Regions from separate parts of the Achromobacter sp. 1011791174 genome, predicted to be linked through region 2. Evidence: predicted binding sites of a transcription regulator. Region 2 holds the regulator's gene; each other region holds the start of a gene.
The links. Region 2 encodes FNR, which switches genes on or off when oxygen is low (the NO sensors DNR and NnrR bind a similar motif). Its sites were predicted from a motif close to TTGATNNNNATCAA; they were not measured.

Region 1: the regulator FNR is predicted to act here: its motif matches at 1,709-1,722, upstream of AC6LJ5_RS27320 (universal stress protein).
Region 3: the regulator FNR is predicted to act here: its motif matches at 2,457-2,470, upstream of AC6LJ5_RS08490 (universal stress protein).

Annotation. Positions count from the first base shown of each region.
Region 1 is NZ_JCBANH010000121.1:7,284-14,297, forward strand. It holds gene AC6LJ5_RS27310 (hypothetical protein) at 1-378, shown strand, start outside; gene AC6LJ5_RS27315 (MgtC/SapB family protein) at 363-1,583, opposite strand; gene AC6LJ5_RS27320 (universal stress protein) at 1,780-2,238, shown strand; gene mnmH (tRNA 2-selenouridine(34) synthase MnmH) at 2,281-3,393, opposite strand; gene AC6LJ5_RS27330 (isocitrate lyase/PEP mutase family protein) at 3,524-4,381, opposite strand; gene AC6LJ5_RS27335 (FAD-dependent oxidoreductase) at 4,449-5,846, opposite strand; gene AC6LJ5_RS27340 (cysteine hydrolase family protein) at 5,843-6,463, opposite strand; gene AC6LJ5_RS27345 (hydantoinase/oxoprolinase family protein) at 6,528-7,014, opposite strand, start outside.
Region 2 is NZ_JCBANH010000141.1:857-7,870, reverse strand. It holds gene AC6LJ5_RS28690 (zinc-dependent alcohol dehydrogenase family protein) at 1-25, shown strand, start outside; gene AC6LJ5_RS28685 (NUDIX domain-containing protein) at 142-732, shown strand; gene AC6LJ5_RS28680 (2Fe-2S iron-sulfur cluster-binding protein) at 752-1,087, shown strand; gene AC6LJ5_RS28675 (MFS transporter) at 1,163-2,464, opposite strand; gene AC6LJ5_RS28670 (hypothetical protein) at 2,634-3,788, opposite strand; gene fnr (fumarate/nitrate reduction transcriptional regulator Fnr) at 3,797-4,525, opposite strand; gene AC6LJ5_RS28660 (gamma-glutamylcyclotransferase family protein) at 4,622-5,095, opposite strand; gene clpB (ATP-dependent chaperone ClpB) at 5,235-7,014, shown strand, end outside.
Region 3 is NZ_JCBANH010000016.1:75,882-82,895, reverse strand. It holds gene metW (methionine biosynthesis protein MetW) at 1-39, shown strand, start outside; gene AC6LJ5_RS08495 (muropeptide transporter) at 165-1,454, shown strand; gene AC6LJ5_RS08490 (universal stress protein) at 1,478-2,347, opposite strand; gene AC6LJ5_RS08485 (trimeric intracellular cation channel family protein) at 2,569-3,207, shown strand; gene AC6LJ5_RS08480 (GntR family transcriptional regulator) at 3,322-4,023, shown strand; gene AC6LJ5_RS08475 (LamB/YcsF family protein) at 4,088-4,852, opposite strand; gene AC6LJ5_RS08470 (5-oxoprolinase subunit C family protein) at 4,903-5,892, opposite strand; gene pxpB (5-oxoprolinase subunit PxpB) at 5,889-6,623, opposite strand; gene AC6LJ5_RS08460 (VOC family protein) at 6,648-7,014, opposite strand, start outside.

The DNA.
Region 1 (7,014 bases), on a different contig from region 2:
AGCCTCGTGGCCAACGCCTCGAGCTACTACGAAGCGCTACGGCAGTTGCGCACGCTGCAGCTCAAGACCGACAAGGAAATGCAGGCCTTCGCCCAGAAGGCCGCCGCCGATATCGACGGGGCCGGCTCGATGACGGCCCTGCTGGCCGTGCAGCAGCAGCTCATGACGGACCTGATGGAACGCGAACTGGCCTATTTCCGCGACCTGGAAAAAATGACCCGCGACATATCCAGCTCGGCCTCGGCCGCCCTGATCAGCGGCCAGAACCCCTGGCAGGAACGGATGGCGGAAATCGCCGAAGGCGCCGCCCGCTTCCTGGCCCAGGCCACCCCAGGCGCCGTGGCCGGCGCCGACCGTCACGCTCAAACCGCCGCGTAGCCCGCCCAGGCGGCGGCGATCATCAGCAACAGCCCGGGAATCACCTGGACCGCGTAGCGGCGGCCGCCGCTGATCACCGCGTACACCGCCTTGCTCGCCGCGTTGGCCGACAGCGCCGCCAGCACCGGCACCACCGTCTGCGCCGGGTCGATCCTGTCCGCCGCCGCCAGCGCGGCCACCGACGCCGCCGCCGCGTGCGTGTCGACCAGGCCGCCCAGCACCGCCGCCACCGTGATCCCGCGCGGCCCCAGCCAGGCGTCCAGCGCCGCCGCCGCGATCAGGGCCGCCGCCGCCACCAGCGCCAGCGTCAGCGCCGCCTGCAAGGTGAAGGGCCGTCCGGCCTGGATCGGCGCGGTCGTCTTCTGCCGCATCGCCTTGAACAGCAGCAGCAAGGCATAGGCCAGCGCGGCCGCCCCGCTGCACGCCAGCGGCAGCGCCAGGGCCTGCAAGGCCGCGGGACTGATCGCCGCCAGCACGGTGGCCATCAGCACCAGCGTGGACACCGACGACAGGACCGCGCCCGCCACCGCCGGCCCCATCAGCAGGGGCTCGGCGGCGACGCGCTGGCCCATGGTGCCGACGGTGAGCGTGCTGGAAATGAAGCCGGACGCGAAACCGGCCAGCGGCAGTCCGATGCGCGGCCCGAACAGCCGCAGCGCCACATGGCCACCCGCGCTGATCGTCATGACCAGCAGCGTGAACTTCCACAGGGTGCGCGGATTCAGCGCGTCGAACGGCCCCAGGTACGTGTCTGGCAACAGGGGCAGCACGACCAGCGCGCCCGCGGCCAGGATCAGCGCGTCGACCAGCTCGTTGCGGCTCAGCACCGTGCGCACGAAGCGGTGCAGGCGGGATCGCGCCGCCAGCAGGATCGCGACCGCGACGGCCAGGCCGGAGGCCAGCGCCGGGTCGTGCAGGCAGAGTCCGCCCAGCGCCAGCGTCAGCAGCAAGGCGGCCCGCGTGGCCATGCCCTGGCCCGCGTCCGGCGCCCGGGTCAGCAGCAGCAGGGCCAACCCCACCTCCGCCAGCCCCAGCAGCACCGGCCCGCCCAGGTGCACGGAGACCGCGCCCAGCAGCGAGGCCAGCGCGAAACTGCGTATGCCCGCGGCCGGGCGCGACAATCCTGTCCGCTTGCGCCGCTCGCGCTCCACGCCGATCAGCAGGCCGATGCCCAGCGCGACGGCGAATGGAAGTGGACTCTGCATGTTCATGTGCCCGCGATGACGAGGTGCCGGCGGCGTCGCCGGGATTCCCATTGTCCCCCCGAGGCGGCCCCCGCGGCTATCGGTTATGCGGGCGACTCCGATGGCGGCGTCCGGACCGCGATTTATTGACGGCCGTCAACATGGCCCGCGCCCGCCGAACTACCGTAAAGCAATCCCCGTCTCCTGGAGCACACGCATGTACCAACGCATTCTCGTACCCGTCGACGGCAGCCCCACGTCCGACCGCGGCCTGCAGGAAGCCATCCGCCTGGCCCGGCTCACGCATGGCGAGCTGCGTCTGATCCATGTGATCGACGAACTCTCGTTCGCCCTGGGCATAGACAGCTATGGCTACTATGCCGGCGAGCTGCTGGACCTGCTGCGCAAGGACGGCGCGGCGATCCTCCAGCACGCCGCCGACACGGCGCGCGAGCACGGCGTCACCGTGGACAGCGTGCTTTATGAAAACCTGGAGAAAACGGTGCAGCAGCGCGTCATCGCCGAAGCCGAAATGTGGAAGGCCGATCTCATCGTGATCGGCACGCACGGCCGGCGAGGCGTCAGCCGCCTGGTGCTGGGCAGCAGCGCCGAGAACATCCTGCGCAGCGCGCCCGTTCCCGTGCTGCTGGTGCGTTCGTCGGACCACGCCGCCTGATCCCGGGCCCGGGACGCCGGCCTGCCCGGATGCGGCGGCGCGTCATCGCCGTGCCGGCGCCGCGGCCTGTTGCGCCAGGTACTGCGTCACCGCCGCCTGGTCCCCCGCGAACACGATGCGCGAGGCCTTCTGCTGGCGCTGGTAGACATACATGGGATCGTAGTATTCCGACAGCAGGCCCTCGATCCAGCCCAGGTGACCAGCCACGCCCAGGCCCAGCGCCTGGCCGCGCAGCGCCTCGTCCATGATGGCCGCCAGGCGCTTGTGGCGCTCGCCGCCCAGTCGCCTGGCGATGTTGTCCAGGCTCTGGCGCAGGCGTTGCGCGAACAGGGCCTGGCCCTGCTCGGCGCCGTGGGCCGCCACGAACTCGGCGCCCAGGTCGATCACGTAGTCGCGCAGGATGCGCTGCTTGCGATTCTCCAGGCTGTCCTCCAGCCACACCAGGCCATGGCGCTGCATGCCCTGGTACAGCGCGGGCGGCAGGCTGCAGCTGCCCACGGCCTGGCCTTCGTCCTCGACCACGAAGCGCGCGTGTCCGGCGGCGCGTTTTCTCAGGATGTCGATCGCCAGCGCATTGTCGAAATTGATCTGCGTGGGCTGGCCGCTCACGCGCTTGCCGAAGCTGGAGCCGCGATGATTGGCGTGCCCTTCCAGGTCCAGCGCATCGTCCAGCCGGCGCAGCACCTCGGTCTTGCCGGTGCCGGTCATGCCGCCCAGCACCAGGAAATCGCATTCGGCGATGGCCCGGTCCAGCGTATCCAGCAGGAAGCCGCGCATGGCCTTGTAGCCGCCGGTCACGCGCGGATAGGCGATGCCGGCCTCGTCGCGCAGCCATTGCTGCACGATCTGCGAACGCAGGCCGCCCCGGAAGCAATACAGGTAGCCGTCCGGATGCGCCTTCGCGAACGCGGCCCAGGCGTCGAGACGGGCCGCCTTGACGGCGCCGCCGACCAGCCGGTGCCCCAGCTCGATGGCGGCCTGCTGGCCACGCTGCTTGTAGCAGATGCCGACCAGCTCGCGCTCTTCGTCGGTCATCAGCGGCAGATTCACCACGCCGGGAAACGCGCCCTTGGCGAACTCGACGGGCGCGCGGGCGTCCATCATGGGCACGTTGTCGAGGAAGAGATCGCGGTAGTTGCTGGTGTCTGCGCGCATGGCCGTCAAACCGCGCGCGACGATGCGGGCGGACAGGGAAACCAGGGGATTCTAAACCAGACGCCCGACCCGCCCTTGCGCCGCGCCAGCCTGAGCGCGGCCGGCCCGCAACCGCCGCGCGCGCGGCCGCTCAAGCCTCGTAGCGCTTGCCCGCCGCCAGCAGTTCCGGCGTGCCGATCATCGCGTTCAGGCCGTCGAAGTCCAGCATGCGGTCGCGCCAGGGCGTCGTGCTGCCGTGCTGGCGCAGGCTGCCGTAGTAGCCCGCCAGCGTGTGGGCCACCGCGCGCGCCGTGCCACCCGGAAAGATGACGATGCCGAATCCCAGCGCGGCCAGCTCCTGCGCGCCCTGCACCGGCGTCTTGCCGCCCTCGACCATGTTGGCCAGCAGCGGCGCGCGGCCGGCGAAGCGTCCGCAGGCCGCCCGCATCTGCTCGCCGCTGCGCAGGGCCTCGATGAACAAGGCGTCCGCGCCGGCTTCCAGATAGCGCTCGGCCCGTTCCAGCGCCGCGTCCAGCCCTTCCGAGGCCAGCGCGTCGGTACGCGCCAGGATCAGAGTCTCGCGTGATTGGCGCGCGTCCACGGCGGCGCGCAGCTTGCCGCACATCTCGGCGGCCGGCACCACGGACTTGCCGTCCAGGTGGCCGCAGCGCTTGGGAAAGGTCTGGTCCTCCAGCTGGATCATGGCCGCGCCGGCCCGCTCCAGGCCGCGCACGGTGCGCTGCACGTTCAGTGCATTGCCGAAACCGGTGTCGGCGTCGACGATGATGCGCGCCCGGACCCGTTCGGCGATGCGCGCCAGCGTGTCCTCGACCTCGCTGTACGTGGTCAGGCCCACGTCGGAACGGCCCAGCCGCGTATAGGCGATGGACGCGCCGGACAGGTACAGGGCCTGGAAACCGGCCTGCTCGGCGGCCAGCGCCGACAAGGCGTCGTACACGCCCGGCGCGAGGACCGGGCCCTGGGCCAGCTGCTTACTCAAGGTGTTCATGCCTGGATGCCTCCATGAACGTGGATGCCTGTATGAAAGTCATGCGCATGCCTGTGGCCGCGCGACGCTACGGAGTCGGCTCATCGGCCAGCGCCGTGCCCGCGATCCCGGCGGCCGTCGCCGCGGCGATATGGCCGCCCGCGATGGCGCTGAGCAGGCCGTTGCCCGACAGATAGCCCGCCACATCGTTGCCCGACACGCCGCGCGCCGCGCCGCCCGCCGCCAGCAGATTCGGGAACAGGCCGCCGTCCGCCCGCCGCACGCGGCAGCGGGCGTCGATGTCGAGGCCGCCCTGGGTATGGAACAGCGCGCCGGTGACCTTGACCGCGTGATATGGCGCGGACAAGGCGCGCGTGAAACGGCGTCCGTGGACGTCCCGCGCATCCCTGGCTACCGACCGCAGCGTGTCGGCCAGCGCCCGCGCATCGCAGCCGATCAGCGCGGCCAGCGCCGGCACGTCGTCGGCGCTGCGCAGCGCTCCCGCCGCGCGCGCTGCCTGGAAATCGGGAAAGTCGCGCACCAGCGCCAGCGCCTGGTCGTCGAACACGTTCCAGGCCACGCCATCCGGCTGCGCCAGCACGCGCACGGCCGCTTCCGAATAGCCCTGGGTCTCGTCGTGAAAGCGCCGGCCCAGCCGATTGACCTGCACGCCGCCATCCATGATCACGGCCCAGGACACCAGCGCGCCCTGCGGCGTGGCCCAGGAGCCGTGGCCCTGATAGGCGCCCATGTCGGCCAGGCCCGCGCCCAGCTCCCGCCCCCAGCGCACCGCGCTGCCATCGTTGCCGGCGTGGCCGCCATAGACCGCGTCCGCCATGGCTGGCAGATGCTCGCGCACCATGGCGGCGTTGCCGCCGAAGCCGTTACAGGCCAGGATCAGCGCATCGCAGCCGATGGATTCACGCGTGCCGTCCGGTCGTTCGCAGATCACGGCCGTGATCCGGCCCTGGCCGTCATGCCGCAGCTCGCGCGCCAGTGTGCGCGTCAGCACCAGCGCGCCCGCGTCCGCCGCCGCCTGTCCCAGCGCGGCCATCAGCGCCTGGCCCGAGCGCTGGCGCAGCGTGTGCATGCGGCGGGCGCGATGACCGGGGTACAGGAAGCCGTCCAGCAGCTCGAAGCGCAACCCGGCCTGTTCCAGCGCGTCGATGGCGGCCGGCGCGGCCCGGGCATAGGCTTGCACCAGATGCGCGGCGGCGGCGCCGCCGGTCTTGGCCAGGATGTCGGCGGCGAAGTCGTCCACGCTGTCCGCCACGCCGGCGGCGCGCTGCACGCGCGTACCCGCCGCCGGAATGAAGCCGGACGACAGCGCGGTGGACCCGGCCGGCACGGCGTCACGCTCGATCACCACGCATTCCACGCCCGACCGCGCCAGCCGGATGGCGGCGGTCAGGCCGCAGGCGCCGCCGCCGATGATGAGCACGGGCAACGACAGTTCCGGCGCGGGCTGCGCGTCCGGTCCGTTCATCGGACGATTCCCGCGATGAAGTCCTCGCAGGCGCGCAGGTCCGCCACACTGCGCAGATCGGCCAGCGCGGCGTCGTGCAACGCCGGCGTCGGCGCGGCACAGCCGTCGGCCAGCACGGTGACGTGGTAATCCCGCATGTGCGCGTCGCGCGCCGTGCTGGCCACGCCGCCGTTGGTCACGATGCCGCAGATGGCCACGTGCTCGATGCCGGCGCGCCGCAGCACCCAGTCCAGCTGCGTATTGAAGAAGGCCGAATAGGCAACCTTCCAGACGGCCACGTCGACCAGGCCGTCCAGCTCGGCCACGCAGGCATGGCCCGGGCCGCCGGCTGCGAAATCGCCGCGCCGCAGGAAAGGCCGCAGCCGGCGCAGGTGTGGCGAGATCATGGGTTCGCCGGCCGCGTCGGGCCACAGCGTGAACTGGCTGGCGGCGACGAAGCCGCCGGCGGCCTTCAGGGCGCGCGCCACCGGCGCCACCCGGGGCGGCAGCGCGCGCGCCTCGGCCGAGACGGCGCCGCCACGATCATAGGCGCCGCCGGGCGCGAGGAAGTCGTTCTGCAGGTCGATGACGATCAAGGCGGTGGATCGGGCGTCGGACATGGTGTGCTCCTGTTTCATCGCCGGACCGTTCCGGGATGGAAGACGCCGCCCCCGCAGGGGCGCCGGGCATCGTGTGTAGGCGTCATGGCTGGCGGCGGATCAGCAGATTGCCCAGGCGGTCCACGCGGCCGGTGAAGCCGGGCTCGATCCAGATCGTGGTGTCGGGCTGTTCCAGGATGGCCGGGCCGGCCACTTCCGCGTCGACGGGCAGCGCCAACCGTTCGTAACGCGCCGCGTCCCACCATTGCCCGCCGTGGTAGACGGCCTGCGTGCCCAGCACGGCCGGCATCGCCCCGGCGGTGGGCGCGAGCACCGCCAGATCGAACTTGGGCCGCATGCCGATGCGCGCATAGCGCAGGTTCAGCACGCGCACCGGCATGCCGTCCAGGCTGCGGCCATAGGCGCGACGGTAGGCGGCCTCGAAAGCGGCGGCGATGCCGGTGCGCGTCAGCGCCTGGCGCTCGACCGGCACGTTCACCGTATGGCTCTGGCCGGCGTACAGCATGTCCAGCTCGATGCGCTCGCGCACGCCCTCGAAGGCCACGCCGGCCGAGTCCAGCCGTTGCTGG
Region 2 (7,014 bases):
GGTGGTGATCCGGGTAGCGCCGTAGGCGCGGGGCCGGGCGCGCGGCCCCGCGGGACCGTCGCGGCGCGATGGTAAGCTCATGCACTCCTGCCGGGCGGACGGCGCAGGCCGCCGCCCTCCCGGCCGCCATCCGCACGCGCCATGACGACCAAACCCGAATCCCATCTGCACGAAGAGCTGGTTTCCAGCGTGGCGGCCTATGACGGCCGCTTCCTGAAGATCCGCAACGACACCGTCCGCCTGCCCAACGGCAACACCTCCACGCGCGAATACGTGGTGCATCCCGGCGCCGTGGTGGTGATCCCGCTGCTCGATGACGGCCGGGTGCTGCTGGAGCGGCAGTTCCGCTATCCCATCGGCCGCGTCATGACGGAGTTTCCCGCCGGCAAGCTGGACCCGGGCGAGGATCCGCTGGCCTGCGGCAAGCGCGAGCTGCTGGAGGAAACCGGCTATACCGCCGTGCAATGGGCCCACGCCGGCGCGCTGCACCTGGCGATCGCCTATTCCACCGAGATCATCCACATCTTCTTCGCGCGCGGCCTGCGCGCCGGGCCGAGGCAGCTGGACCAGGACGAGTTCCTGGACGTGATCAGCGCCCAGCCGTCCGAGCTGTATGAGGCCTGCGCCCGGGGAGAAGTGACGGACGCCAAGACCCTGACCTGCACGCTGTGGCTGCAGAACGTGTTGTCCGGCGCCTGGCGGCTGGACTGGCGCGACGACGCGGCCGGCTGAGACTGCGTCGCCTTCCGCCATGCCCTCGCATCCGGTCCTGATCCAGCCCTCGGGCCTGCGTTTCGATGCCGACGAGGACACGCCGCTGCTGCTGGCCGCGCAGGCCGGCGGCATCAAGCTGCCCAGCTCCTGCCGCAACGGCACCTGCCGCGCCTGCATGTGCCTCATGCTGGAGGGCGAGATCCGCTACCGCATCGAATGGCCGGGCCTGTCGCGCGACGAGAAGGAAGAGGGCTGGATCCTGCCCTGCGTGGCGCATGCCGTCACGGCGCTGGAGATCCAGTCCTTGCAGGCCGCGCCGCTGGAGCCGCCCGCGCCCGCGCCCGAGCGGGCGCTGACCGGAGCGCGACGCTAGCCGGCGCATGCCGGCGTGTGGCGCGGGCCTATTGCGGCGGGCCGCCCGCGTCAGGCCCGCTCGCGCCCGCTGCCGCTATTCATGTCGGTGCATGGCCGATTCGCGGCGCGTGTCGCGCATGGTCGCATACACCAGCAGCGACAGGAAGATCACGCCGGCCAGGTAGTAATAGAACCATTGCTCATGCCCCTGCTGCTTGAACCACAGGGCGATGGCGGGCGCCGTGCCGCCGAAGATCGACACGGTCACCGCATACGGCACGGCCACGCCGGTGGCGCGGATGTTGGTCGGGAACAGCTCGGCCTTCACCACGGCGTTGATCGAGGTGTAGCCGGCCGTGAAGACCCAGGCGCCGCAGATCAGCAGGAAGGCGATGAAGGGCGAGCGCGTCTGCGCCAGCGTGTACAGGATGGGCACGGTCAGCAGCGCGCCCGCGACGCCGAAGAACACCAGCAAGGGCTTGCGCCCGATGCGGTCGGACAGCGCGCCATACAGCGGCTGCAGGATCAGCGCGAAGATCAGCGAGGCGGCGATCACATAGGTGGTGACGATGTCAGAGAACCCCGCCGTCTGCCGGACGAAGGTCTGCATGTAGGTGGTGAAGGTGTAGAAGGCCGCCGTGCCGCCCGCCGTCAGGCCCACCACGATGGCCACCTCGCGCGGGTACTTCAGCAGGCCGCGCAGCGAACTGGTGCGCGGCTGGGTCTTGCTGGCGGCCTTGTAGGAGTCGGTCTCGGGCATGTCGCGCCGCATGAAGGCGGTCACGATGGCAAGCAGCGCGCCGATCACGAAGGGGATGCGCCAGCCCCAATCCACCAGCTGCTGGTGAGTCAGGAACACGTTCTGCAGCAGCAACAGCACCAGGATCGCGCTGAGCTGGCCGCCGATCAGCGTCACATACTGGAAGCTGGAATAGAAGCCGCGGTGCTCGGCGTCGGCGATCTCGGTCAGGTAGGTGGCGCTGGCGCCGTATTCCCCGCCCAGGCTCAGCCCCTCGATCACGCGCGCCAGCGCCAGCAGCGCCGGCGCGGCCAGGCCGATGGAAGCGTAGGTGGGCGTGAGTGCGATGATCAGCGAGCCCACGCACATCATGCCCACCGACACCATCAGCGACAGCCGCCGGCCGTGCCGGTCCGCGATATGCCCGAACAGCCAGCCGCCCAGCGGCCGCACGATGAAGCCGGCCGCGAACAGCGTGGCGGCATTGAGCTGCTGGACGACGGGATCGTGCGAGGGGAAGAAGGCGGGGGCGAAGTACAGCGCGAAGGCGGTGTAGGCGTAGAAGTCGTACCACTCGACCAGGTTGCCCATGGAGCCGACGAAAATGGCCTTGATGCGGCGCTTCGCGTCGGCGACATCCAGATGCGTGTGCGTCATGGCGGTCCTTGCTGCTTGCCGGAATGGGAAACGCCGGCGTGGCCGCAAGCGCGCCGCCGCCAGCATGTCCCTATATTGCTCCCGGCCGCGCGAAATTGCACGCGCCGCCGCGCCATCGTTCAGCTTGCTGTCATGATTGGAGGGCGCCCTGGACGGTGCCTGGCGGGCGCTACTTGCCGCGCGGCTTGATCGGCTCGCAGGGCGCGGCCTTGTCCGTCCCGCGCGCGCCTTCGCCCAGCAGGGCCTGGGCGCCGCATTCCGAGCCGAACATGTTCTTGCCGTCGTGGCCCACGCCGCGCACTTCGTAGCCGGCGCGGTGCAGCGTGACCGGCTTGCCGCCGCGCGACGCGAGCAGGAACTCGTATTGCAGGTAGGCGGTGCCGCGCGCCAGTCGCGTGGAGCCCTGGGCTTCGGCGCCGCAGGTCTTGTCCAGCAGCCGGTGCTCGGGGTTGTTGTCGGCGCCGCCTAGCAGGTAGGTGACGTCGCGCGCCGCGTAGCGCACGAACAGCCGGGATTCCTCCTGGCCGCGCGCGTAGGCGGGCAGCTTGTCGGTGCCGTACTTGTACTGGTTGTAGGTGGGGCAGATGCCGCGTTCGTAGGGCGCGTAGCCCTTGCCGTCCGGGCGTGGCCGCTCGTTGGTCAGGTACAGGTAAGAAGAGGGATTGGCGATCACGTAGCGCAGCGCCAGCCCGTCGCGGCGCAGCGGGCCGTCGACGTTGTTCAGCACGGCGTAGCGTTGCACCAGCTGCGCGCCGCCGGAATGGCCGGCCAGCACGATGCCGGCCAGCGCGGGCAGGCGCTGGCGGTCGTCCAGGCTGCGCAGCAGGTCATCCAGAACCTGGAACGAGCTGACCGGCGCCGGCCGGCCGGCGGCCTGCACGCTGTCCTCGCCTTCTTCCCAGCTGGCCTTGCGCCATGCCGCCATGCCGGCGAAACCGGAATCGATGGAACCGGAAAAACGCGGCGCCAGCACCAGTGTGTCGCGCGCGCGCTCCGGATTGCGTTCCAGCAGGTCGGTCACGTATTCGTAATAGCGGTCGGCGTCGCGCTTGACGCCGTGGATCACCACCACCACCTGCTTGATGTCGGCCAGTTCGCCCTTGCCCAGCGGGCGGTTGGCGTAGACCGGGATCTTGTAGCGATGGCCCGGCTTGCCCAGCTCGACGGTCTGCCAGCGCGTCGGCTTGGCCGCTTTGGGCGCGGGGGCGGATTCGTCGTAGTCGTAGGGGTCGGGCAGTGGCGTCTGCGCGGCGGCCGTCAGCGGGGCCGCCCGCGCCGCCAGCATCAGGCTGGCGGCCGGCAGGAAGGCGCGCGCGCGGCGCATGGGCGGCTTCAGCAGCTTTCTTGGCCCAGCAGCTGCTTGAGCGCGGGCTGGTCGAGGATGCGGACTTCGCGCTGGTTGATGCGGATCAGCCCATCGCGCGCGAAGCGCGAGAACAGCCGGCTCACCGTTTCCAGCGTCAGGCCCAGGTAGTTGCCGATTTCCTCGCGGCTCATGCGCAGCACGAATTCGGTGGACGAATAGCCCAGCGAGGCGTAGCGCTGCGACAGGTTCAGCAGGAAAGCCGCCAGGCGCTGCTCGGAGCGCATCGAGCCCAGCGAGGCCAGCATCTGGTGCGAACGCGTGATCTCGCGGCTCATCAGACGGCGGAACTGCTGCTGCAGCGAGGGCAGGTGGGCGGCGACGCGGTCGACTTCATTTAGGCGAATGACGCAGACTTCGGAGTCTTCCAGGGCGACGGCGGCCGACACGTGCTTGCCCTCGAGCATGCCGTCCATGCCGACGATCTCGCCGGGCAGGTGGAAACCGGTGATCTGGATCTGGCCAGTCGCGTCTTCGAGCTGCGTCTTCAGGCTGCCGAAGCGCACGCCATAGACCGCGTCGAGGGGGTGATCCAGCGAGTACAGCGTCTTGCCCTTTTCAAGGCGCACGCGTTCCTTCACCAGTTCGTCCAGCTTTTCTACTTCGGCGGCTGCCATGCCCACGGGCACGCACACGTGTCCCAGCATACACGTGGAGCAATGGGCGGCATCTGGGGCTACGGGGACCCTTTTTTGCATATTGACCTCTATAGCGCCCGTCGAGCGGCGGGTAGCCGATGCGGGCATGAAGCGTGATGACAATTGGTATTGTAGTCCGTTGTTACTACGGGTGTCTTACGCGCTCGCGGCGTCCTTGGACAGGGACGCCGCGCGAGCGTTCCCCGCGTGGCGGTAAACGACCCAGTCCGTGACGTGATCGACGGCCGCGATGTCGCTGGCGGCGCCACGCCGCGCGGGATCTATCGGGTAGTACTGACAGGGCAGCTCCGCGCCGTCCGGGCCCGGCTGCGCGAGGCGCGCCAGCACGTCGCGGCGCAGGAAGCAGCCGGGCCGGCCGGGATGGTAGTCCTCGATCTCGTCCATCAATTGGATATGGGCCGGCTCGACCTGATAGATATCTCCTAGGACGCGACGCCCGTCAGCCACGGGAATCAGGCCGGGCCAGGCGCCGAAGTCGACCAGCCGGCCCGGCACGCTGGCCGCGCCGACCCGCCGTACCGCCGGCAGTCCACGGTCGGAGGCGGTCCGCTCCAGGTCGTTGATCTCGCCCGCGCGTAGCGTGCCGTAGACAAAAACGTATATGCTCATGATTCCTCAGGTTGCCGCACGTCGATAGAGTCCGCAAGGCCGGCAGGGTATTGAAATTCCCCGTCCCGGCCGCATATTCAGGTCATCGAGCCAGCCGGCGATGCATCGGTCAGGCTCCTCAACAAGCCAAACGACCACTATGCGATTCGACAAACTTACCACCAAGTTCCAACAGGCATTGGCGGACGCCCAGAGCCTGGCCGCCCGCAACGATCATCCCTACATTGAGCCCATACATGTGCTGTCCGCGCTGCTGTCCGATCCCGACAGCGGGGCCGGTAGCCTGCTGGCGCGCGCCGGCGTCGCCGTGAACCGGTTGCAGCCGGCCATCGAGCAGGCGCTCAAGTCCCTGCCTCAGGTGCAGGGCGATGACAACGTCCAGGTCGGCCGCGAGCTGCAGGGCGTGCTGACGCGCACCGACAAGGAAGCCGCGCGCCGGGGCGACACCTACATCGCCAGCGAGTTGTTCCTGCTGGCGCTGGCCGACGACAAAGGCCCGGCCGGCCGCATCCTGCAGGAAGCCGGCCTGCAGAAGAAGGCGCTGGAAGCCGCCATCGACGCCGTGCGCGGCGGCGAGTCGGTGTCCGCCGCAGAGGGCGAGTCCAACCGCGAGGCCCTGTCCAAGTACACGATGGACCTGACCGAGCGCGCCCGCCAGGGCAAGCTCGATCCGGTGATCGGTCGCGACGACGAGATCCGCCGCACCATCCAGATCCTGCAGCGCCGCACCAAGAACAATCCCGTGCTGATCGGCGAACCCGGCGTCGGCAAGACCGCCATCGTCGAAGGCCTGGCGCAGCGCATCGTCAACGACGAAGTGCCCGAGACGCTGCGCGGCAAGCGCGTGCTGTCGCTGGACCTGGCCGCGCTGCTGGCCGGCGCCAAGTTCCGCGGCGAATTCGAAGAGCGCCTGAAAGCCGTGCTGAAGGAACTGGCGCAGGACGATGGCAGCAACATCGTTTTCATCGACGAGTTGCACACCATGGTCGGCGCCGGCAAGGCCGAGGGCGCGATGGACGCCGGCAACATGCTCAAGCCCGCGCTGGCGCGCGGCGAGCTGCATTGCATCGGCGCGACCACGCTGGACGAATACCGCAAGTACATCGAGAAGGACGCCGCGCTGGAGCGCCGCTTCCAGAAGGTGCTGGTCGACGAACCCGACGTGGAATCGACCATCGCCATCCTGCGCGGCCTGCAGGAACGCTACGAGATCCACCACGGCGTCGAGATCACCGACCCGGCCATCGTGGCCGCGGCCGAGCTGTCGCACCGCTACATCACCGACCGCTTCCTGCCCGACAAGGCCATCGACCTGATCGACGAGGCCGGCGCGCGCATCCGCATGGAAATCGATTCCAAGCCGGAAGTGATGGACAAGCTCGACCGCCGCATCATCCAGCTCAAGATCGAGCGCGAGGCCGTCAAGAAGGAGACCGACGATGCCTCCAAGCGCCGCCTGGGCGTGATCGAGGACGAGCTCGAAAAGCTGCAACGCGAGTACAACGACTTCGAGGAAATCTGGAAGGCTGAAAAGGCCGCCGTGCAGGGCACGCAGGCCATCAAGGAAGAGATCGACGGCGTGCGCGCCGAGATGGCCGAGCTGCAGCGCAAGGGCCAGTTCGACAAGCTGGCCGAGCTGCAGTACGGCAAGCTGCCCGACCTGGAGGCGCGCCTGAAGGCCGCCGAGATCGGCGCGGCCGAGGCCGCCACCGAGGCCGAGGGCGATGAGGGCCGGCCGCGCCTGTTGCGCACCCGCGTCGGCGCCGAGGAAATCGCCGAGGTCGTGTCGCGCGCCACCGGCATCCCGGTGTCCAAGATGATGCAGGGCGAACGCGAGAAGCTGCTGCACATGGAGGAATACCTGCACAAGCGCGTGGTGGGCCAGGACGAGGCCGTGCGCCTGGTGTCCGACGCCATCC
Region 3 (7,014 bases), on a different contig from region 2:
CGCAGCACGCTGGCGGTCTACCGCTTCGCGGCGGACTAGGCGCGTCCTCGCGGGCGGCCCGCCACGCACGGAACAGCCGGCGCCGGATCCGTTACTGACGGACTGACGCCGCCGCCCGCCACGCCCTACAATTGCGGCACGCCGAGAGCGCGTGCCTGTTGTCCATGCACGGCGCGCGGCGCGGCCAGTTCCAGGAGATTGCCATTACCGCCGCAGCCAATGTCTACGCCAGTCCCCGAGTCGCGCCCCTGCTGGTGCTGGGCTTTGCCAGCGGACTGCCGCTGGCGCTGACCAGCGGCACCCTGCAGGCCTGGGCCACGGTGGAGAACGTGCCGCTGCAGCAGATCGGCTTCCTGACCCTGGTCGGCACCGCCTATACCCTCAAATTCCTCTGGGCGCCGCTGGTGGACCGCTATGCGCCGCCGCTGCTGGGCCGCCGGCGCGGCTGGATGCTGCTGACGCAGGTGCTGCTGGCGCTGGGCATCATGGCGATGGGCCTGCTGTCGCCGTCGTCGGCGCTGCTGCCGCTGGCTCTGCTGGCCGTGACCGTGGCCTTTCTGTCGGCCACCCAGGACATCGCCTTCGACGCCTATTGCACCGACGTGCTGCGTAAGGACGAGCGCGGCGCGGGCGCGGCCATCAAGGTCATGGGCTACCGGCTGGCCATGATTGTGTCCGGCGGGCTGGCGCTGATCCTGGCGGACCAATGGCTGGGCTGGGGCTATACCTACATGCTGATGGGCGCGTTGATGCTGGCCTGCGCGCTGGCCACCTTGTGGGCGCCCGAGCCCGAGGTGCTGGCGCCGCCGCCGCGCAGCCTGCGCCAGGCGGTGGCCGAGCCGCTGCGCGAGTTCTTCACGCGGCGCGGCGCGCTGGCCGTGCTGCTGCTGATCGTGCTGTACAAGCTGGGCGACGCGTTCGCCGGCGCGCTGTCCACCACCTTCCTGCTGCGCGGCGCGGGCTATTCGCCGACCGAGGTCGGCACGGTCAACAAGATCATGGGCATCGCTGCCACGGTGGTGGGCGCGCTGGCCGGCGGCATGCTGATGGCGCGCTGGACGCTGTACCGCTCGCTGATGGTCTTCGGCCTGTTGCAGGCCGTGTCGAACCTGGCGTACTGGCTGATCGCCGTCAGCCCGCGCAGCCTGTGGCTCATGGCCGCCGGCGTGGGCCTGGAGAACCTGTGCGGCGGGCTGGGCACCGCCGCCTTCGTGGGCCTGCTGATGGCGCTGTGCCGCCAGCGCTTCTCGGCGACGCAGTTCGCGCTGCTGTCGGCCTTGTCGGCGGTGGGGCGCACCTATCTGGCCGGACCGCTCACGCCGCCGCTGGTTGAGCTGTTCGGCTGGCCGGGCTTCTTCCTGATCACCGTGCTGATCGCCGTGCCCGGCCTGGTGCTGCTGTACCTGCTGCGCGATCGCATCGAGGACATGGTCAGGGGCGGCGACAGCCAATGATCGGGCCGTCGCCGGCGGTGGACCTATTCCCCGGCGGTCAGGCGCACGATCAGCACATCGCTGGGCAGCGACTCCAGCAGTCGTTCGGCCACGCTGCCGATGGCGGTGCGCAGGATGCCGGTGCGGCCGTGCGTGCCGGTGACCACCAGGTCTGAGCGGTGGTTGAACGAATACTCCGATAGCACCGTCTCCGGCTGGCCGCATTCGAGCACCACCTTGGGCCTGGCGCGCTCGGCCAGTTCGGGCGTTTCGGCCAGGAATTCCTTGGAATTCTGTTCCGCCGCCTTGTAGAAATTGCGCGTCACGGCTTCGTCAGGCACGTTCTTGCCCTGGAAGGGCACGTCGTAGGCATGAAACAGCGTCAGGTCCGCCTTGGGCACCAGATACAGCGCGGCGCGCAGCGCCTGCCGCGAGCCGGCCGAGAAGTCGGTGGCCACGAGCACGTCGCGGTAGGGCCGGCGCGGGCGGTTCTTGACGACCAGCACGGGCTGGCGGGCCTGGCGCGCCAGCTTCTCGACCGTGGTGCCCAGCAGCAGCCGGCCCAGGGTCTCGTCGCGCGCCGTGCCGGTGACGATCAGCGAGCAGCCATAGGCGTCGGCGGTTTCCAGGATGCGGGCCAGCGGGTCGCCCGAGACCACCACCACTTCGGTGGAGACGCCCGAAGCCGCTAGGTCCTCGGCCAGTTCGCGTTCGGCCAGCGCCTTGTGATCGGCCGACAGGCGCCGCCAGACGGGGGTGGTCAGCCTGGCGGTGCCGCCGTGCGATTCCATGACGTGCAGCACGATCAGCTGGGTGCCGCGTTCCTTGGCCAACTGCAGCGCCCGGTCCAGCGCGCGGTCGCCCCGCGCGCTCAGGTCCGTGGCCAGAAGAATGGGGCCGGTTTGCTTGGACATAGGTTTTCTCCCGTATTGGGGCCGGGGCAGCGGATCCCGCATCCGCGGTCCGGCCTGTGCCGCCCTCGCGGGCACGCCTTCATTGTCCCGCCGTCCGTCCCGTCGGGGCTTGACCCACGTCAACGCCTGGCCGGCGCCGGTGGATCCGCGCGGCGCAATCCGGATCCCGGCCGGCGCGCCGGCTCAATACAATGGGAGCCTCGATTTTCCCGGCCCGATCCATGTTTTTCGATATTTCGCCCGTCCTGCTGCATACGCTGTACCTGGTGGCCATCGTGGCGGAAGCCATGACGGCGGCGCTGTCCGCCGGCCGCCGCGACATGGACTGGATGGGGGTCTACATCATCGCCTGCGTCACCGCGCTGGGCGGCGGTTCGCTGCGCGATGTGCTGCTGGGCCACTACCCGCTGACCTGGGTGATCCATCCCGAATATTTGTGGATGACCGCCGGGGCGGCACTGCTGACGGCCCTGATCGCCCCGGTGATGCGGCGCCTGCGCAGCCTGTTCCTGCTGGCCGACGCGCTGGGCCTGGTGGCGTTCACGGTGATCGGCTGCCAGGTGGCGCAGTTGATGCAGTTGCCGGTGACCGTGGTGATCATCAGCGGCATGATCACCGGCTGCGCCGGCGGGGTGCTGCGCGATGTGCTGTGCAACGAAGTGCCGCTGCTGTTCCGCAAGGAACTCTATGCCAGCGTGTCGGTGGTGACGGGCGCTCTGTACCTGGGCGCGCAGGCGCTCGGGCTGAACGCGAATGCCGCCGTGCTGATCGCCCTGCCCGTGGGATTGGCGCTGCGGCTGCTGGCGCTGCGCTTCAACTGGCAGATGCCCAAGTTCGTGTACCGCGACGATTGGGATTGATCCCGTTCCGGAATGTGTCCATGCTCTGCAACAATTTTCCTATTTGTGTTTCAATAAATTTCGAGTATCTTCTCGCATCTCACACACGCATCACGCAGTAACAAGGGGAGCCGATTGGACGTCAAAGCGCCCGCCACGATTCCGTATTTCCTACAGGAACAGATTCGTGAACTGATAGTGGACGGCACTATCAGGCCCGGGCAGCCCTTGCGGGAACAGGAACTGGAGCAGCGTTTCGGCACCAGCCGCAGCCCCATCCGGGAAGCGTTGCGGTTGCTGGAGTTGAGCGGCCTGGTGACGCATGTGCAGCGCAAGGGATTCCGGGTAACGCTCTATTCCGAAACACAGATACGCCATCTCTATCTGCTGCGCGCGGAGCTGGAGGCCTATTGCATCCGCCAGGTCGCCGAGATGGACGATCTGGCGCCGCTGGTGGCCGAACTGCGCGATTACGAAGAGGTCGTCGCCGCCGCCCTGACGCGGCGCGACGTGCGCGCCTACATCGGCGGCCTGCGCGAGTTCTATCTGGCCGGGGCCCGCCATACCGGCAACGCGCCGCTGGCCAGCACGCTGGCCAAGCTGTACGAGCAGGTCGAGCCGCTGCGCTACCTGCTGGCGCGCCAGTCGATGGAGCGGGGCGGCATCCACGGCTATACCTCGGGCATCATCGAGGCCCTGGACGGGCGTGATTTCGAGCGCGCGGCCGAGCTGACGCGCGGCTATGTGCAGGATGTGCTGCCCGGGATCCTGCAGGCCTACCGCCGTGCCTCGGAACAGGATGCCGAGGAACAGGCGCCGCGGCTGCGGCGGGCCTGACCCGGCTCCGCGCCGTCCCTGAGCCTGCCGGACCTGCCCGCGGCAGGTTCCGCTCGCGGGTAGCTCAGGCGCGCGGCACGCGCACTTCGATGCCGGCGTCTTCCAGCGCCTGCCGGATGCCGCTGGCGAACACCAGCGCGTTGGGCTGGTCGCCATGGATGCAGAGCGTGTCCGCCTGCACCGCCACGTCCTTGCCGTCCACCGAGCGCACTTTGCCTTCGCGCACCATGCGCACCACCTGCGCCACGGCCAGATCCACGTCCTCGATCATGGCGCCGGGCTTGCCGCGCGGCGTGAGCGAGCCGTCGTCCTGGTAGCTGCGGTCGGCGAAGACCTCGTTGGCGGCGGCCAGGCCGATCTCGCGCGCCACGCTCACCAGTCGGCTGCCCGCCAGCCCGTACAGCACCAGCGTGCCGTCCACGTCCTTGACCGCCTGGCAGATGGCCCGCGACAGGCCTTCATCCTTGGCCGCCATGTTGTACAGCGCGCCGTGCGCCTTCACGTGGTGCAGGCGCGCGCCCTGTGAGGCGGCCACGCCCGCCAGCGCGCCGAGCTGGTAGACCACCAGGTCGTAGGCTTCCTGCGGACTGGTCGGGATGACGCGGCGGCCGAAGCCGGACAGATCCTGCAGGCCGGGATGCGCGCCCAGCGCCACGCCCTGGGCCAGGGCGGCGGCCACGGTCTTGCGCATGGTGGCGGGGTCGCCGCCGTGGAAACCGCAGGCGATGTTGGCCGAGCTGACATAGCGCAGCACGGCGGCGTCGTTGCCCATCACCCAGGCGCCGTAGCTTTCGCCCATGTCGCAGTTCAAGTCGATGCTGGGATTCATAGTGGTCTTCCTGGTCCGGAGTGGGGTGGCGCCCAGAGGCGTCGATCGTGTCAGAGCAGCGCGCGCATCGGCGCCAGCGCGTCCCGCAGCTGGGCGAAGGCGCGTTCGCGCTCGACGTCCAGGCGCTGCGCCTCGTCCAGCTCGATCTGCTGGAAACGCAGCTCCTGGCCGGGCAGCGATTGCGCCAGCGCGGGCAGGTCCACCGAGGCGATCTGCGCGATCTTGGGGTAGCCGCCGGTGGTCTGCCGGTCGGCCATGAGGATGATGGCTTCGCCGCCGGAGGGCACCTGCACGGTGCCGAAGCAGGCCGCTTCCGACAGCGTCTGGCGCGGTTGCGCCATGGCCAGCGCGGGCCCCTGCAGCCGGTAGCCCATGCGATCGGACTGCGGGCTGATGCGGAACGCCTGGCCGGCGAAGGCGGCGCGGGAAGCGTCGGAGAACTCATGCCAGTGGCGGCCCGGCAGGAAGCGGATGGTGTCGCGCCGCTTGCCGGCCAGCGTGGCGGGCAGGTAGACGCGGATCTGCCACAGCGCTTCCTGTAGCGCCGCGAGATCGCGCCCGACGTCCAGCGGGGCGTGCAGCGGCAACACGTCGCCACGGGCCAGGGCGCGTCCCTGGAAGCCGCCGAAGCCGCTGCGCAGATAGGTGGTCTCGCTGCCCATCACCAGCGGCAGCGCATAGCCGCCATGCACGGCCAGGTAGGCGCGCGCGCCCAAGGCGGGACGGGCGCCGAAGGCCAGCGTGTCGCCGGGCCGGGCGACCAGCGGCCGGTGCATGGGGATGTCCTGGCCGTTGAGCTGCGCGCCCAGATCGGCGCCGGCCAGCGCGAAACAGGCGGCGGCGTCAAAGCGCAGCGTCGGTCCGGTCAGCGTGATTTCGAGGGTGGCGCGGTCGTCTTCGTTGCCGGCCAGTGCATTGGCCAGTCGGTGCGCGCGCTCGTCCATGGCGCCGGCGGCGGGGATGCCCTGGTGCTGGTAGCCGTCGCGGCCGCGATCCTGGAAGCTGGACAGCATGCCGGGCTTGATCACGGTCAGGCTCATGCGCCGGCCTCGCGCAGCCGTTGGAATTCGTCCTCGGCGATGGGTACGAAGCGCACCGAGTCGCCGGGCTGCAGCAGCGCGGCCGGTTCGCGTGCCGGGTCGAACATGGCCAGCGGCGTGGCGCCGATGATGTTCCAGCCACCGGGCAGGCGGTTGGGATAGATGACGGTCTGGCGGTTGGCCACGGCCACCGAGCCGATGGGCACCGCGGTGCGCGGCGAGGGCCGGCGCGGGATGTTCAGGCGTTCGTCGTGCACGCCCAGATAGGCGTGGCCGGGCGCGAAGCCCAGCATGAAGACCATGCTGCGCGGTTCGCTGTGCAGCCGGATGATGTCATCGGGCGTCAGGCCGGCCGCGGCGGCGACCTCGGCCAGGTCGGGCCCGTGCTCGCCGCCGTAACAGACGGGGATGTCGATCTCGCGGCCGCCCAGCTCGCCTTCCGGGAGGCCGCCGGCCAGCAGCTGGCCGATGCGCTCGGCCAGCGCGCCATGGCTGGGGCTGTCGGCGCTGGCATCAGGGCGGTAGTGGATCGCCACCGTGCAGAAGGACGGCACCACGTCGGTCACGCCGGGCAGGCGCGCGTCGCGCAACATGCGCGCCGTCGCCAGGCAGGCCCGGCCGATCGCGGCGTCGATCTGGTCGCCGAACGAAATGATCAGGCTGCGGTCCCCCTGCGGTTCGATGCGCCAGGGGGTTTCGGCCGGAGAAGGTGGTGCGGATATTGCGTTCAACGGCACGAAACCTGATTGGAGAGATTATTTGGCGAACAGGGAATCCAGGTTCTTGAAGGCCTTGAATTCCAGCGCGTTGCCCGACGGGTCGAGGAAGAACATGGTGGCTTGTTCGCCGACCTCGCCCTTGAAACGGATGTACGGTTCGATCACGAACTCGGTACCGGCATCGGTCAGGCGCTTGGCCATGTCTTCCCATTGTTCCATGGAAAGCACGGCGCCGAAATGGCGCACGGGCACATTATGCGAATCCACGGCGCTGGTGGCCTTGTGGCCGCACTCGCTGGGCGCCAGGTGGGCGACGATCTGGTGGCCGTAGAAATTGAAGTCGATCCATTCGGGCGAGCTGCGGCCCTCGGGACAGCCGAGCTTGACGCCGTAGAAGGCGCGG